Regions from separate parts of the Janibacter sp. Y6 genome, predicted to be linked through region 2. Evidence: riboswitches for the same ligand, from Rfam matches in the RefSeq annotation. Region 2 holds a riboswitch; the other holds the start of a gene.

Region 1 (7,568 bases), on a different contig from region 2:
GCACTGCCGCACCGGCTGGGAGACGCTGTGCGAGGAGCAGACCAACGGCGGCTACTCCGTCGACGGCAGCTTCGGGCAGTACATGCTCGTCGACGAGCGCTTCGCCGCGCGGATCCCCGCCGGTGTCGACCCGCTCGAGGTCGCGCCGATCCTGTGCGCCGGCGTCACCGTCTACAAGGGCCTCAAGGTCACCGACACCCGCCCCGGCCAGTGGGTCGTCATCTCCGGCATCGGCGGGCTCGGTCACGTCGCCGTGCAGTACGCCGTGGCGATGGGCCTGCGCGTCGCCGCCGTCGACGTCTCCCAGGCGAAGCTCGACCTCGCCACCCGCCTGGGCGCCGAGGTCGTCGTCGACGCGAGCACCACCGACCCGGTTGAGGCGATGCAGGAGGCCACCGGTGGCGCCCACGGCGTGCTCGTCACCGCCGTGCACCCCTCCGCCTTCGGGCAGGCCATCGGCATGACGCGCCGCGGCGGCACGATCGTCTTCAACGGCCTGCCGCCGGGTGACTTCCCCGCCCCGATCTTCGACATCGTCCTCAAGGCGCTCACCGTGCGTGGCTCCATCGTCGGCACCCGCCAGGACATGGTCGAGGCGATCGACTTCTACGCGCGGGGCCTGGTCAAGCCCACGTGGCAGGCCCGCGAGCTCGACGAGATCAACACGGTCTTCGACGAGATGCGCGACGGCGCGATCGACGGGCGCGTGGTCATCCGCTACTGACCTGCGCAGCGCGCCCGACGCCCCCTTCGTCACCTGGCGAAGGGGGCGTCCGCGCGTCTACGGGGGGTGGCCGAGATGCCTCGGGCGGGCCGAGATACCGAGGACTGACCGGGTTATGTCTGCGTCAGCAGCGAGCTGCCCGGTCAGCGTCGGGTTTACCGGTCATCGCCGGGCGAAGGGGGACCGGGCCGACCAACCTTCGACCAACCCGGGGCGACCTACGGTCCCGGCAACGGCAGCGCGACGAGGCACTGCCGACGAGTTGCCGGAGGCACGCATGACCGTCTACGCACAGCCCGGGAGCGCCGACAGCGCGATCGAGGTCAAGGAGAAGTACGACCACTACATCTGCGGCACGTGGGTCGCACCCAAGGGTGGTCAGTACTTCGAGAACCCGACGCCGGTCACCGGCCAGGTCTTCACGTCCATCGCCCGCGGCACCGCGGAGGACATCGACGCCGCCCTCGACGCCGCGCACTCCGCCGCCGACGCCTGGGGCCGCACGAGCACCACCGAGCGCTCGAACATCCTGCTGAAGATCGCCCAGCGCATGGAGGACAACCTCGAGGACCTCGCGGTCATCGAGACGTGGGACAACGGCAAGGCGGTCCGCGAGACCCTCGCCGCCGACATCCCCCTCGCCGTCGACCACTTCCGCTACTTCGCCGGCGCGATCCGCGCCCAGGAGGGCGGCATCTCGGAGATCGACGAGACGACGATGGCCTACCACTTCCACGAGCCGCTCGGCGTCGTCGGGCAGATCATCCCGTGGAACTTCCCCATCCTCATGGCGGTGTGGAAGCTCGCGCCGGCCCTCGCCGCGGGCAACTGCGTCGTCCTCAAGCCGGCCGAGCAGACCCCCTGGTCGATCCTCAAGCTCGCCGAGCTCATCGGCGACCTGCTGCCCGAGGGCGTGCTCAACATCGTCAACGGCTTCGGCGTCGAGGCCGGCAAGCCGCTGGCCTCCAGCCCCCGCATCGCCAAGATCGCCTTCACCGGCGAGACGACGACCGGCCGCCTGATCATGCAGTACGCGAGCCAGAACATCATCCCGGTGACTCTCGAGCTCGGCGGCAAGAGCCCCAACGTCTTCTTCGAGGACGTCGCGAGCAGCAAGGACGCCTTCTACGACAAGGCGCTCGAGGGCTTCGCGATGTTCGCCCTCAACCAGGGCGAGATCTGCACCTGCCCGTCGCGTGCGCTCGTCCAGGGCTCGATCTACGACCAGTTCGTCGGCGACGCCCTCGAGCGGGTCAAGGCGGTCAAGCAGGGCAACCCGCTCGACACCGACACGATGATGGGCGCCCAGGCGAGCAACGACCAGTTCGAGAAGATCATGAGCTATCTCGACATCGGCAAGCAGGAGGGCGCGAAGGTCCTCACCGGTGGCGACAAACTCGAGCTCGAGGGCGACCTCGCGGGCGGCTACTACATCCAGCCGACCGTCTTCGAGGGCAAGAACTCGATGCGCGTCTTCCAGGAGGAGATCTTCGGCCCCGTCGTCTCGCTCACCTCCTTCGCCGACCAGGCCGAGGCGCTGCAGATCGCCAACGACACCCTCTACGGCCTCGGCGCCGGGGTGTGGTCGCGCAGCGCGCACACGACCTTCGAGATGGGCCGGGCGATCAAGGCCGGCCGCGTGTGGACGAACTGCTACCACCAGTACCCGGCGCACGCCGCCTTCGGTGGCTACAAGCAGTCCGGCATCGGGCGCGAGAACCACAAGATGATGCTCGACCACTACCAGCAGACGAAGAACCTCCTCGTCAGCTACAGCCCCGACAAGCTCGGCTTCTTCTAAGCCATGCCCTCGGACAAGGTCGACATCACGCCCGCCGCGGTCGAGCTCGTCGAGCGCCTCGAGCGCACCCACGGGCCGCTGATGTTCCACCAGTCCGGCGGCTGCTGCGACGGGTCATCGCCGATGTGCTACCCCGCGGGTGACTTCATCACCAGCGAGGCCGACATCCTCCTCGGCACGCTCGAGGTGGGGTCGGCGACACCGGTCGAGTTCTGGATGAGCGTGAGCCAGTACGAGTACTGGAAGCACACCCATCTCACCGTCGACGTCGTGCCGGGACGGGGGTCCGGCTTCTCCGTCGAGGCCCCCGAGGGGGTGCGCTTCCTCATCCGCTCCCGGCTGATGTCGCAAGAAGAGCTCGTCGAGCACGGCCTGCTGTAAGAACCTCCCCCAGGCGGCCGACGCCCCGTGGACCACGTGGTCACGGGGCGTCGGACGCGTCACGGCTCGAGGTCGTGCTCGGGCGTGATCCCGCTCGCCGGCACGAGCTCGTGCTCCTCGAGCTCGGCGCGCAGCGCCTCCGCCGCGTCGATGTTGAGCGGGCTGCTCGTCCACGCCGGGATCGGCAGGTTGAGGAAGCGCTCCTCGCGCACCGCGGGGAGGTCCTTCGTCGCCGGGTTGGTCCGCAGCACCTCGACCTTCTGCTCGAAGGTCTGCCCGTCGTAGTCGACGAAGGCGATGAAGTCCGGCGACGAGCGCACGAGCCGCTCCCACGACACCGTCGTCCACGTGTCGTCGACGTCGGCCGTGGCGTTCTTCGCCCCCGCCGCCTCGATGATCGCCTGCGGCCCGCCGAAGGCGCCCGAGGTGAAGATCTCCTTCGTGCCCGAGTCGAAGAGGAAGACCGTGGGTCGCTCGGCCGCCTGGGGCGCCGCCTCCAGCGCCTCCCGGCGGCGGGTGATGTCGGCGTCGACCTCGGCCGCCTCGTCGACGTGCCCGGTGATCGCGCCGACCGCCTCGAGATCGGCCGAGAGCGCCTCCCACGGCGGCATCGTGCCGCGCGCGCCGTCCTCCTGCCGGCAGCTCTCCGACAGCACGTACGGCGCGATCCCCCGGCCGCTCAGCAGCTCGGGCGTGAGCCGGCGCTCCTCGGTGTAGCCGTAGCTCCACCCGGCGAGCATGACGTCGGGCCGCTGGGCGAGGACGTTCTCCATCGTCGGCTGGTCGCGGGTGGCGACGGGGATGCCGTCGACGACCTCGGACCCGTAGACCCGCGAGAGGGCCTGCGCCGTGTCCGTCGTACCGCTCGCCCCGGCGACCTGGTCCTGCGCCCCGACGGCGAGCACCATCGCGAGCAGGTTGCCGTCGCCGGCGACGTACATCCGCTGCGCGGGTGAGGGGAATCGCACGTCCTCGCCGCACGTCGACACCGTCACCTCGCCGGCGCCGTCCGCGCTGCTGCGGGTGGTCGACGTCGCGGATCCGCACCCGACGAGCAGAGAGCCGAGCAGGACGGCGGCGGACAGGGCCTGGGCGGCTCGGGCGGGGCGAAGGGGGGTCACAGGACTGCCTCTCGAGGAGCGGGCACCGGCGGGGCGCCGGCACCGAGGACGAGGTGGACCCGGCCGGTGACCGGGTCGGTGAGATGACGGGCGCCGACGTCGAAGACGTCGCGCACGAGCTCGGGGGTGAGGACGTCGCGGGGACGACCGACGGCGTGGACGGCGCCGTCGTGGAGCACGGCGACGGCGTCGAAGTGGGCGGCCGCGAGCGAGAGGTCGTGGACCGCGGCGACGACCGTGCACCCGAGGAGACGCACCGTCTGGAGCAGCTGGTCCTGGTGGTGCACGTCGAGGTGGTTCGTCGGTTCGTCGAGGACGAGCAGGTCGCACCCCTGGGCGATGCCACGGGCGAGCATCACCCGGCGGCGCTCGCCCCCGGAGAGGTGCTGACAGGGGCGGTCGACCTTCGCGGCCATGCCGACATGACGCAGCGCCTCGAGCACGAGCTCGCGCTCGGAGCGCTCGTCGACGGCCCATGGCGGTCGGTGCGGGGTGCGCCCCATCGCGACCATCTCGCCGACGAGGAGGTCCTCGGGCGGCCCGTCCTCCTGCGCGACGTAGGCCACCCGGGTGGCCCGCCGTCGCGACGACAGGCGCGCGAGGTCGACCCCGTCCACGTGCACGGTGCCGGCGGCCGGGGGTCGCAGGCCGACGAGCGACCTGATGAGGGTGGACTTGCCGCTGCCGTTGCGGCCGACGAGGGCGAGCATCGACCCGGGCGGCACGTCGAGGTCGACACCGGAGACGATCGTGCGCCCACCGATCTCGACGGCGAGCCCGGTCGTGGACAGGTGGGTCATCCGGCGCCCCCCGAGTACGAGTAGTGCCGTCTGCCGAGCAGGACGAGGAAGATCGGCGCCCCGACGAGCCCGGTGACGACGCTCAGCGGGATCTCCTGCGGGCGCACGACGGTCCGCGCCGCGACGTCGACCCAGAGCAGGAAGAGCGCGCCGCCGGCGGCCGCGACCGGCAGCACGTAGCGGTGCCGCGCGCCGACGAGGATGCGGGCGATGTGCGGGACGACGAGCCCGACGAAGCCGATGCCGCCGGAGACGGCGACGAGCACCCCCACGAGGACCGAGACGAGGACGAAGAGGGCGAGCCGCAGCTCTCGGACCGGGACGCCCAGACCGCCCGCGACGTCGGGTCCGGCAGCCAGCGCGTCGAGCCAGCGGTGCAGCGCGAGGAGGACGACGCCGGACACGACGACGACGAGCACGGGCGGGAGCACCTGCTGCCACACCGACCCGGAGAGGCTGCCGAGCAGCCAGAAGAGGACCGACTGCGTCGCCCGCGGGTCGGCGCTGAGGAAGACGAGCAGGCTCGAGACGGAGGAGAAGGCCGCCGACATGACGACACCGGTGAGCACGAGGCGAAGGGGGGTGATCCCGCCCTGGGCGAGAGAGATGCCGAGGACGAGGGCGGTCGCGACGAGAGCCCCGCCGAGGGCGCCGAGGGAGAGCGCCCACACCCCGAGCCCGGCGAGCGCGCCGAGGAGGATGACGAGGGTGGCGCCGACGCCGGCCCCGGCCGAGACCCCGAGGAGGTAGGGGTCGGCGAGCGGGTTGCGCACGAGGGTCTGCATGCACGCGCCGGCGACGGCCAGGCCGGCGCCGACGACCATCGCCATGACGGCACGCGGTGCGCGCAGCTCCCACACGATGGTGTCGAGGGCGGGGTCCGGGCCCGCAGCGCCGACGACCCGGGCGCGCAGGACGTCGACGACCCCGTGCAGCGGCAGCGGCTCGGACCCCAGACCGAGCGAGACGACGCCGCTGACGACGGTGAGGACGAGCAGGACGAGCAGCAGCGGCACGACGGGCAGCCGCCGGCCGCCGGGGCGGTCGTGGGACACGGGGGTCTCCAGGTGCGTCGGGGGCCCGGATCGCGAGGCCCTGTCGGGGTCCAGCGAGTCAGCAGGTCTTCGGACTCGGGGTCGTCCCGACGGGGTCCCTTCCCAGGCCTTCTGGCCCAGTGGATCTCACCCCGTCAGTCACCCATACCGCTGCGCGACAGCTCCGGACTCTCACCGGATTCCCTCTGCACTGGTGTGCGTCTGACTCGGTGCCGACACTACGCGACGCAGCGCGGACCTCGCAGCACGACGTCGGCGACGAGGTCTAGCCTGCGAGCGTGAGCTCTCCGATCCGCGCGGAGGACGTCGAGGCGGCCGCGGTCCTGCTGCACGACCTCCTCGACCCCACCCCGCTCCAGCCCTCCGCCCGGCACAGCACCGCCACCGGCGCGCACGTGCTCCTCAAGCGCGAGGACCTCCAGCCGGTGCGCAGCTACAAGCTCCGCGGCGCCTACACCCTCATCGCGCGCCTCTCCCCCGAGCAGCGGGCGAAGGGGGTCGTCGCAGCCTCCGCCGGCAACCACGCCCAGGGCGTCGCGTACGCCTGCGCGCGCCTCGGGGTGCAGGCCCGGATCTACCTGCCCCGCACCACCCCCCGCCAGAAGCGCGACCGCGTCGCCGCCCTCGGCGGCGAGCACGTCGAGGTCGTCGTCGGCGGCGACGTCTACGACGACGCGGCGGCCTCCGCCCTTCGTCATGCCCGCGAGAGCGGGGCGACGGTGGTGCCCGCCTTCGACCACGTCGACACGATGGCCGGCCAGGGCACGGTCGCCCTCGAGGTCGTCGAGCAGCTCGGCGGGGCACCCGACGTCGTGCTCGTCCCCGTCGGCGGGGGCGGTCTGCTCGGCGGGATGGCGACGTGGTTCGCCGAGCACCACCCCACGACGAAGGTCGTCGGCATCGAGCCCTCCGGGGCGGCGTCGATGTCGGCCGCCCTCGAGGCGGGCCGCCCGGTCGCGATCGGTGACGTCGACCCCTTCGTCGACGGCGCCGCGGTGCGCGAGGTCGGCGGGCTCACCTACTCAGCCGTCTCAGCCACGGACGCGCCGGTGCACTCCATCGCCGAGGGCGCGGTCGCCGTCGAGATGCTCGCGCTCTACCAGACCGAGGGCATCGTCACCGAGCCCGCGGGGTCGCTGGCGACCGCCGCCCTCGCCGCGATCGACCTCGACGAGCTCGGGGTCACGCCGGGCAGCACGGTCGTCGCCGTCGTCTCCGGGGGCAACAACGACGTCTCCCGCTACGCCGAGGTCGTCGAGAAGGCCCTCGTGCACCAGGGGCGCAAGCACTACTTCCTCGTCGACTTCCCGCAGGAGCCCGGGGCGCTGCGCCGCTTCCTCGACGAGGTCCTCGGGCCCGACGACGACATCGCGCTCTTCGAGTACGTCAAGCGCAGCAACCGCGAGACCGGGCCGGCCCTCGTCGGCGTCGAGCTCGGTGCCCCGGAGGACCTCGACCCCCTCCTGCGCCGGATGGAGGCCTCGCCGGTGCGCATCGAGCGCATCCGCCCCTCGAGCCCGCTCTTCCGCTTCATCCAGTAACCGCCTAGGGCTTGTCCCTTCATACCCCTTGGGGGTATCTTCGAGGGGACGAAGGGAGACCGCCGTGGCCGGATACGCCGCCGACAAGGACGCCTACCTCAAGCGTCTCAAGCGGATCGAGGGGCAGGTGCGCGGCATCGCCCGC
Region 2 (7,568 bases):
GGTGGCGACGAGCGAGCCCTCGCCCTCGAGGGTCACGGCGTGCGCGACGAGCCGCCCGCCGGCGGGCAGCGCCTGCCAGGCCCGCGCGAGCAGGTCCTCGTCGAGCCCGCCGCCGACGAAGACGGCGTCGGGGGTGGCGAAGGGGATGAGGTCGGTCGTCGTCGTGTCACCGACGACGACCTCGACGCGCCCGGCGAGCCCGAGGGCGGCGGCGTTGTCGCGGATGCGCTGGGCTCGGGTGGGGTCGCGCTCGACGCAGGTCGCGCTCGTCCGCTCCGCGGCGAGGCACCACTCGAGGGCGACCGAGCCGTTGCCGGCGCCGAGGTCCCACAGGTGGGCACCGGCGGTGGGGCGCAGGCGGGCCAGGGCCGAGGCCCGCACGTCGCGCTTGGTCAGCTGGCCGTCGTGGGCGATGAAGTCCTCGGGGCGACCGGGCACGGGTCCCGCGGTCGGCGAGACCGCGGCGGGGTCCTCGGCGCGCACCTCGACGCAGCAGAGCACGAGGTCGGCGGTCCCACCGGCGAAGGCGTCGGCCCGCTCGCTGCGGGCTCCCTCGTCCGGCCCGCCGAGGTGCCAACGCGCGGTGAGCGTGCTCGCGCCCCAGCCACGCTCCGCGAGCAGGGCGCCGAGGCGCGCGGGGTCGGCGCCGTCGGAGCAGAGGACGACGAGCCGGGCGGCGGGGGCGAGATGGGGCAGGACCGCGCGCAGGTCGCGCCCGACCGCCGTGACGACCGTCGCGCTCTCCGCCGACCAGCCCTGGCGCGCCCGCGCGAGGGCGTCGCTGCCCACCGCCGGGTGGACCCGCACGGCGTCGGCCCCGAGCAGGTCGACCAGCGTCGTCGCGATGCCGGAGCGCAGCGGGTCGCCGCTCGCGAGGGCGACGGCGTCGCCCGTCGCCCGCAGCAGCTCGGGCAGACCGGCGCGAAGGGGGCTCGGCCAGGGCACGAGCTCGGCGCCGGGTGCGTGGGGACCCAGGAGGTCGAGGTGGCGGCGCCCGCCGATGAGGGTCGACGCACCCGCGACGAGGCGGCGACGCGCCCCGTCCAGGCCGTCCCACCCGTCGTCACCGACACCCACGACCTCGATCACGGTCGCCCACCCTAGGCCCCTTCGCGGTTGTGAGAGGATCGCGCCCGGCGCAGCCAACCGAGGAATCCGGTGCGAATCCGGAGCGGTCCCGCCACTGTCACGGCCCCCTGGGCCCGAGCCAGACACTCGGTCTGCACCCGTCACCGTCACCCGCGGCGACGTCATCGACCGGCGAGCGTGGACACTCGCCAGGAGGCAGCCGTGACGGCTCTTGGCCAGCGCACCCCGACCTACCCCTTCACCGCCATCGTCGGCGCCGACGAGCTGACGACCGCCCTGCTCCTCAGCGCGATCTCCCCGGAGATCGGAGGGGTGCTCGTGCGCGGGGAGAAGGGCACCGCGAAGTCGACCGCCGTCCGCGCCCTCGCGGCCGTCCTGCCCGAGCAGCACGTCGCGCTCGGCTGCCGCTTCGGGTGCGACCCCGACCGTGCCGAGGACTGCCCGGACGGCCCCCACGACGGACCCGGCACGACCCGACCCGCCCGTCTCGTCGAGCTCCCCGTCGGCGCCACCGAGGACCGCGTCGTCGGCTCGCTGGACCTGCGTCGCGCGCTCGGAGAGGGCGAGGCCGCCTACCAGCCCGGTCTGCTCGCCGAGGCGCACCGCGGGATCCTCTACGTCGACGAGGTCAACCTCCTGCACGACCACCTCGTCGACGTCCTGCTCGACGCCGCCGCGATGGGCCGCAACACCGTCGAGCGCGACGGGGTCTCGATCTCCCACCCCGCCCGGATCACCCTCGTCGGCACGATGAACCCCGAGGAGGGCGAGCTGCGCCCGCAGCTGCTCGATCGCTTCGGGCTCACCGTGCACGTCGCCGCGAGCCGCGACCCCCGTGAGCGGGCCGAGGTCGTGCGTCGCCGGCTCGCCGCCGACGCCGACCCGGTCGGCTTCGCCGCCGGCTACGAGCGCTCCGAGGTCGAGCTCACCGAGCGCATCGCCGCCGCCCGCGCCGGCGTGCGCGAGGTGGTCCTCGACGAGCGGACGCTGCGGACCGTCGCACGGGTGTGTGCCGGCTTCGACGTCGACGGCCTGCGCGCCGACATCGTCACCGCCCGCACGGCGGTCGCCCACGCGGCCTGGCAGGGACGCACGCACGTGACCCGCGAGGACATCCGTGCCGCGGCCCTGCTCGCCCTGCCGCACCGCCGCCGGCGCTCCCCCTTCGACGCGCCCGGTCTCGACGAGGACCTCCTCGACCGGCTCCTCGACGAGGAGCCGGAGGACGACCCGCCCGGCGGCGACGAGCCCGAGGACGGCCCCGACGAGCAGCCCGACGGCGGCCGGCCCGACGACGAGCAGCGCGACGGCGACGGCCGGACCACCGGCGGGCCGCCCCCCACCCCCGACGGGTCCGACGACACCCCGCCGAGCGGGCGCGCCGACAGTCCTCCGGAGCCGAGCGCCGAGGACCACGGAGCGCAGGACTCGGACGACCCCTCCGACGCGCAGGCCGCTCCCCCCGCGGGCGGTGCCGCTGCACCGGTCGGGACCGCGAGCGCCCAGGTGCCCTACCGCGCCCGCCGCCTCGAGCTCGCCGGTGTCGGGTCCGGTCCCTCGGGCCGCCGCTCCCCCGCTCTCACCCCGCGCGGCCGGGTCGTCGGCACGCACCCGGCCGGCCAGGAGCCGGCGGGCGCGCCGGTGCACGTCACCGCCACGCTGCGCGCCTCCGCCGCACGACGTGCCGCTCGCACCGGCCCGGCCCGCGTCACCGGTGACGACCTGCGCCACGCCGTGACCCGCGGGCGCGAGGCCAACCTCGTGCTCCTCGCCGTCGACGCCTCCGGCTCGATGGCCGCCCGCCGCCGGATGGGCGAGGTCAAGACGGCCGTGCTCTCGCTGCTGCTCGACGCCTACCAGCGCCGCGACCGAGTGGGTCTGGTGACCTTCCGGGGCACGCAGGCCGAGGTCGCCCTTCCGCCCACCTCGTCCGTCGACGCCGCTGCTGCTCGGCTCGCGCAGCTGCCCCACGGCGGGCGCACCCCGCTCGCCGAGGGCCTGACCCAGGTCGCCCGGGTCGTCGCCCGCGAGCAGGTCCGCGACCGCCATCAGCGCGCGCTCGTCGTCGTCGTCACCGACGGCCGGGCCACCGCCGGGGCGGATGCCCTCGCCCGCGCCCGGGTCGTCGCCGACGGCTGGTCGCGCGCCGTGCCGACCGCGCAGACCGTCGTCGTCGACTGCGAGTCCGGCCGCTTCCGGATGGGTCTGGCCGCCGACCTCGCCCGGCGCATGGGCGCCGAGCACATCCCCCTCGAGCAGGTCGCCGCGAGCGGTCTCGTCGAGATCGTCACCGACCGCACGGGCACCGGGCGCACCGGCCGGAGCGCCGCCTGATGGCGCAGGGACGCACCCCCGTCACCCCCGCCGACGGCCTGACCACCCGTCAGCGCCGCACGTCGCCCCTCGTCGTCGTCCACGGCGGGTCCGGCAAGGGCAAGTCGACCGCCGCCTTCGGGCTCGCCCTGCGCGGGTGGAACCAGGGCTGGTCGATCGGGGTCTTCCAGTTCGTCAAGTCGGCGAAGTGGCGGATCGGCGAGGAGGAGGCCTTCGCAGCGCTCGGCCGGCTCCACGAGCAGACCGGCGAAGGGGGCCCGGTCGAGTGGCACAAGATGGGCTCGGGGTGGTCGTGGTCGCGCAAGGCGGGATCCGAGGAGGACCACGCCGCCGACGCCCGCGAGGGCTGGGCCGAGATCAAGCGCCGGCTCTCCGAGGAGACGCACACCGTCTACGTCCTCGACGAGTTCACCTACGTCATGAAGTGGGGCTGGGTCGACGTCGACGACGTCGTCGAGACCCTGACGAGCCGCCCGGGCTACCAGCACGTCGTCATCACCGGTCGTGACCCGCACCCGCGCCTGCTCGAGATCGCCGACGTCGCGACCGAGATGACGAAGATCGCCCACCCCTTCGACCGCGGTCAGAAGGGTCAGCGGGGCATCGAGTGGTGAGGTCAGCGCGAGTGGTGAGGCAAGGGCGAGAGGTGGCCCTGCCGCGGGTGCTCGTCGCCGCCCCCGCGTCCGGCCACGGCAAGACGACGATCGCCGTGGGCATCATGGCCGCGCTCTCCCGCCGCGGGCTCGTCGTCGCCCCGGCGAAGGTCGGCCCCGACTACATCGACCCGGGCTACCACGCCCTGGCGACCGGCCGCCCGAGCCGCACGCTCGACCCGTGGCTCGTCGGCGAGGAGCGTGTCGCACCCCTGCTCGCCCGCGGCGCGACCCACCCGGTCACCGCGGACGTCGCCGTCCTCGAGGGCGTCATGGGCCTGCTCGACGGGCGCCTGGGCACCGACGGCTTCGCCTCCAGCGCGCACGTCGCCGCCCTCACGCGCACCCCCGTCGTCCTCGTCGTCGACATCAGCTCGACCTCGCGGACGGTCGCCGCCACCGTGCACGGCCTGGCCCGGATCGACCCCGTGCTCGAGGTCGTCGGCGTCGTCCTCAACAAGGCCGGCACCCCGCGTCACGGGGCCGAGGCCCGCCGCGCCGTCGAGGGCGTCGGCGTCCCCGTCTGGGGCGTCCTGCCTCGCGACGCGGCGATGCACGTGCCCTCGCGCCACCTCGGGCTCGTCCCCGCCGCCGAGCGCGGCCGGGCCGCCGCCACCCTCGACCACATCGCCGGGGTCGCCGAGGAGCACCTCGACCTCGACGCCCTGCTCGCGGCGGCCGCGGACGCACCGCCGCTGGAGACGTCCCCGTGGTCGCCCGCGCAGGCCCTCGGCCGCGAGCCCGCCACCCTGCCCGACGACGCCCCGGTCGTCGCCGTGGCCGGCGGGCGCGCCTTCACCTTCCGCTACCCCGAGACCGTCGAGCTGGTCGAGGCCGCCGGCGCCCGCGTCGTCGAGGTCGACCCCGCCCGCGACACCGTGCTGCCCGAGCGGACGTGCGGTCTCTACCTCGGCGGCGGCTTCCCCGAGGTCCACGCCCGCGCCCTCGCGACGAACCGCGAGCTCGTCGGCCAGATCGGCGCGGCCGTCGCCGCCGGCATGCCCACCGTCGCCGAGTGCGCCGGCATGCTCTACCTCGCCCAGAGCCTCGACGACCACCCGATGATCGGCTCGCTGCCCGCCCGGGCCGCCATGGGGCGCCGGCTCACCCTCGGCTACCGCGAAGGGGTGTCCCTCACCGACTCCGTCCTCGGCCCCGCCGGTACGACGGTCACCGGGCACGAGTTCCACCGCACGACGACCGACCCGCCCGCGGGCACCTCCGCCGCGTGGCGGCTCGGCGAGCGCGACGAGGGCTTCACGCTCGACCCGGCCGGCACCGGGCGCGCGACCCTCATCGCCTCCTACCTCCACACCCACTGGGCCGGCTCCCCCGCCCTTGCGTCGAGCTTTGTCGACGCAGTGCGCGAGCACGACCGGACGAGCACGAGGCGCGGGGCGGGAGGGGTCGCCCCGACTCAGGGGCCTTCGGCTCAGGGACCAGCGACTCAAGGGCCGGACCTCCGTGGCGCAGGGGGGGCGCCCCTTGGGGCTTCGCAGTGGTCGGTCGGCTCGGGCGGGAGAGCGCCGGTTGCCGAGAGCGCGGGTCAGCCCCTGAGTCGGGGCATCCCCCCCAGCTCCACTGCGGCCCGGCCCGTCCTGGCCGACCCCTTGCGGCATCACGGAGATGCCGAGGTCGCCGAGGAGCTCGTCGACCTCGCGGTCAACGTGCGGCTCGAGCGGCCACCGGCATGGCTCATGAGCGCACTTGTCGAGGAGCTCGAGGGCGTCGCCGCCTACCCGGACCCGACCGCTGCGCGGGACGCCCTGGCCGCCCGGCACGGGCTGCGGCGCGAGCAGGTGCTTCCGACGAGCGGCGGTGCCGAGGCCTTCACGCTGCTCGCCCGGGCGCTGCGCCCGCTCGACGCAGTCGTCGTGCACCCGCAGTTCACCGAGCCCGAGGCGGCGCTGCGCGCTGCCGGGCACGAGGTACGGCGGGTCCTGCTGCGGGCCGATGAGGGCTTCGCGCTGACACCGGACGCGCTCGCCGAGATCGGCGACGCGGACCTCGTCGTCGTCGGCAACCCCACGAACCCGACGGGCGTGCTCCATCCCGCCGACGTGCTGCGCTCGCTGGCGCGGCCCGGGCGGGTGCTGCTCGTCGACGAGGCCTTCGTCGACGCGGTCCCGCACGAGGCCGAGACCCTGCTCACCGGCGACCTCGACGGGGTGCTCGTCGTGCGCTCGCTGACGAAGACCTGGGCCGTCGCCGGGGTGCGCGCCGGGTACCTCGCGGGCGACCCCGAGCTCGTCGCCGCGCTCGCCGCGCACCAGCCGCACTGGTCGGTCGGCTCGCTCGCCCTGCGGGTGATGACCGAGACCGCGACCCCGCGGGCGCTCGCCGAGGCCGGCCGCGCCGCGCAGGAGACGGCGGTCTGGCGTCGTCACCTCCTCGACGGGCTGCACGCCCTCGGCGTGCCGACGGCGGGGGCCGACGCCCCCTTCGTCCTGGCCCAGGTGGGCACCGGTGTGCACGCCGCCCTGCGCGACGCCGGCTGGGCCGTGCGTCGCGGTGACACCTTCCCCGGGCTGGACCCCACCTGGGTGCGGGTCGCCGTGCGCGACCCGCTGACCGTCGACGGCCTGCTGCGCGAGCTGGGCCACCTGCTGCACCGGAGGACCGCATGACGACGACCCCCACGACGACGACCGGACGGGTGCTGCTCGTCGGCGGCGGGCCCGGCGACCCCGGCCTGCTGACGATCGCCGGTCGTGACGCCCTCGCGGTCGCCGACGTCGTCGTCACCGACCGGCTCGCCCCGCTCGCGGCGATCGTCGAGCACGCCCCGCAGGCCGAGGTGATCCACGTCGGCAAGATCCCGCGCGGCGACTTCACCCCGCAGGAGCGGATCAACGAGCTGCTCGTCGAGCACGCGCTCGCGGGGCGGACGGTCGTGCGGCTCAAGGGCGGCGACGGCTACCTCTTCGGCCGCGGCGGCGAGGAGTGGCAGGCCTGCGCGGCCGCCGGGGTGCCGGTCGAGGTCGTGCCGGGCGTGTCCTCCGCCTTCGCCGTCCCGGCCCTCGCCGGGATCCCGGTGACGCACCGCGGGCTCTCGCAGGGGGTCGTCGTCGTCTCGGGGCACGTCGCCCCCGAGGACCCGCGCAGCGAGGTCGACTGGGCGGCGCTCGCGACCTCGCGGCTGACGATCGTCGTCCTCATGGGCGTCGCGACGCTCGGGTCGATCGCCCGGGCGCTCGTGGCGGCCGGCATGCCGGCCGACACCCCCGCGGCGTGCGTCGCCGACGGCGCGAGCCCGCAGCAGCGCAGCGTGCGCGCCCCCCTGTCGGGCATCGCGGCCGCGGCCGACGAGGGAGACTTCGCCCCTCCGGCGATCACCGTCATCGGCGACGTCGTCGCCGCCCTCGACCCGGTCGCCCCGGCGGGCCCGTGAGCCTCGACGCCGGGCTGAGGCTGGCGGTCGGGACCTTCACGCGGGTCCCCAGCGGCGAGGTCTCGACCTCCCCCGCCGCGGCCCGCTCCGCCCTGCTCCTC

What was found. A riboswitch is a leader RNA that binds a small molecule or an ion and turns the genes downstream of it on or off. The one in region 2 is predicted to bind cobalamin.
Region 1: linked by a shared signal. The riboswitch ahead of L6241_RS13680 (iron ABC transporter permease) and the one ahead of L6241_RS03410 (magnesium chelatase subunit D family protein) in region 2 are both predicted to bind cobalamin.

The regions. Positions count from the first base shown of each region.
Region 1 covers NZ_JAKLYZ010000006.1:65,005-72,572, forward strand. Annotated here, with positions in the region: gene adhP (alcohol dehydrogenase AdhP) at 1-724, shown strand, start outside; gene adh (aldehyde dehydrogenase) at 1,002-2,525, shown strand; gene L6241_RS13665 (DUF779 domain-containing protein) at 2,529-2,906, shown strand; gene L6241_RS13670 (ABC transporter substrate-binding protein) at 2,966-4,027, opposite strand; gene L6241_RS13675 (ABC transporter ATP-binding protein) at 4,024-4,827, opposite strand; gene L6241_RS13680 (iron ABC transporter permease) at 4,824-5,882, opposite strand; cobalamin riboswitch at 5,925-6,114, opposite strand; gene ilvA (threonine ammonia-lyase IlvA) at 6,161-7,423, shown strand; gene L6241_RS13690 (metal-sensitive transcriptional regulator) at 7,488-7,568, shown strand, end outside.
Region 2 covers NZ_JAKLYZ010000001.1:739,301-746,868, forward strand. Annotated here, with positions in the region: gene cbiE (precorrin-6y C5,15-methyltransferase (decarboxylating) subunit CbiE) at 1-1,089, opposite strand, end outside; cobalamin riboswitch at 1,108-1,239, shown strand; gene L6241_RS03410 (magnesium chelatase subunit D family protein) at 1,291-3,423, shown strand; gene cobO (cob(I)yrinic acid a,c-diamide adenosyltransferase) at 3,423-4,037, shown strand; gene L6241_RS03420 (cobyrinate a,c-diamide synthase) at 4,070-6,703, shown strand; gene cobA (uroporphyrinogen-III C-methyltransferase) at 6,700-7,467, shown strand; gene L6241_RS03430 (adenosylcobinamide-GDP ribazoletransferase) at 7,464-7,568, shown strand, end outside.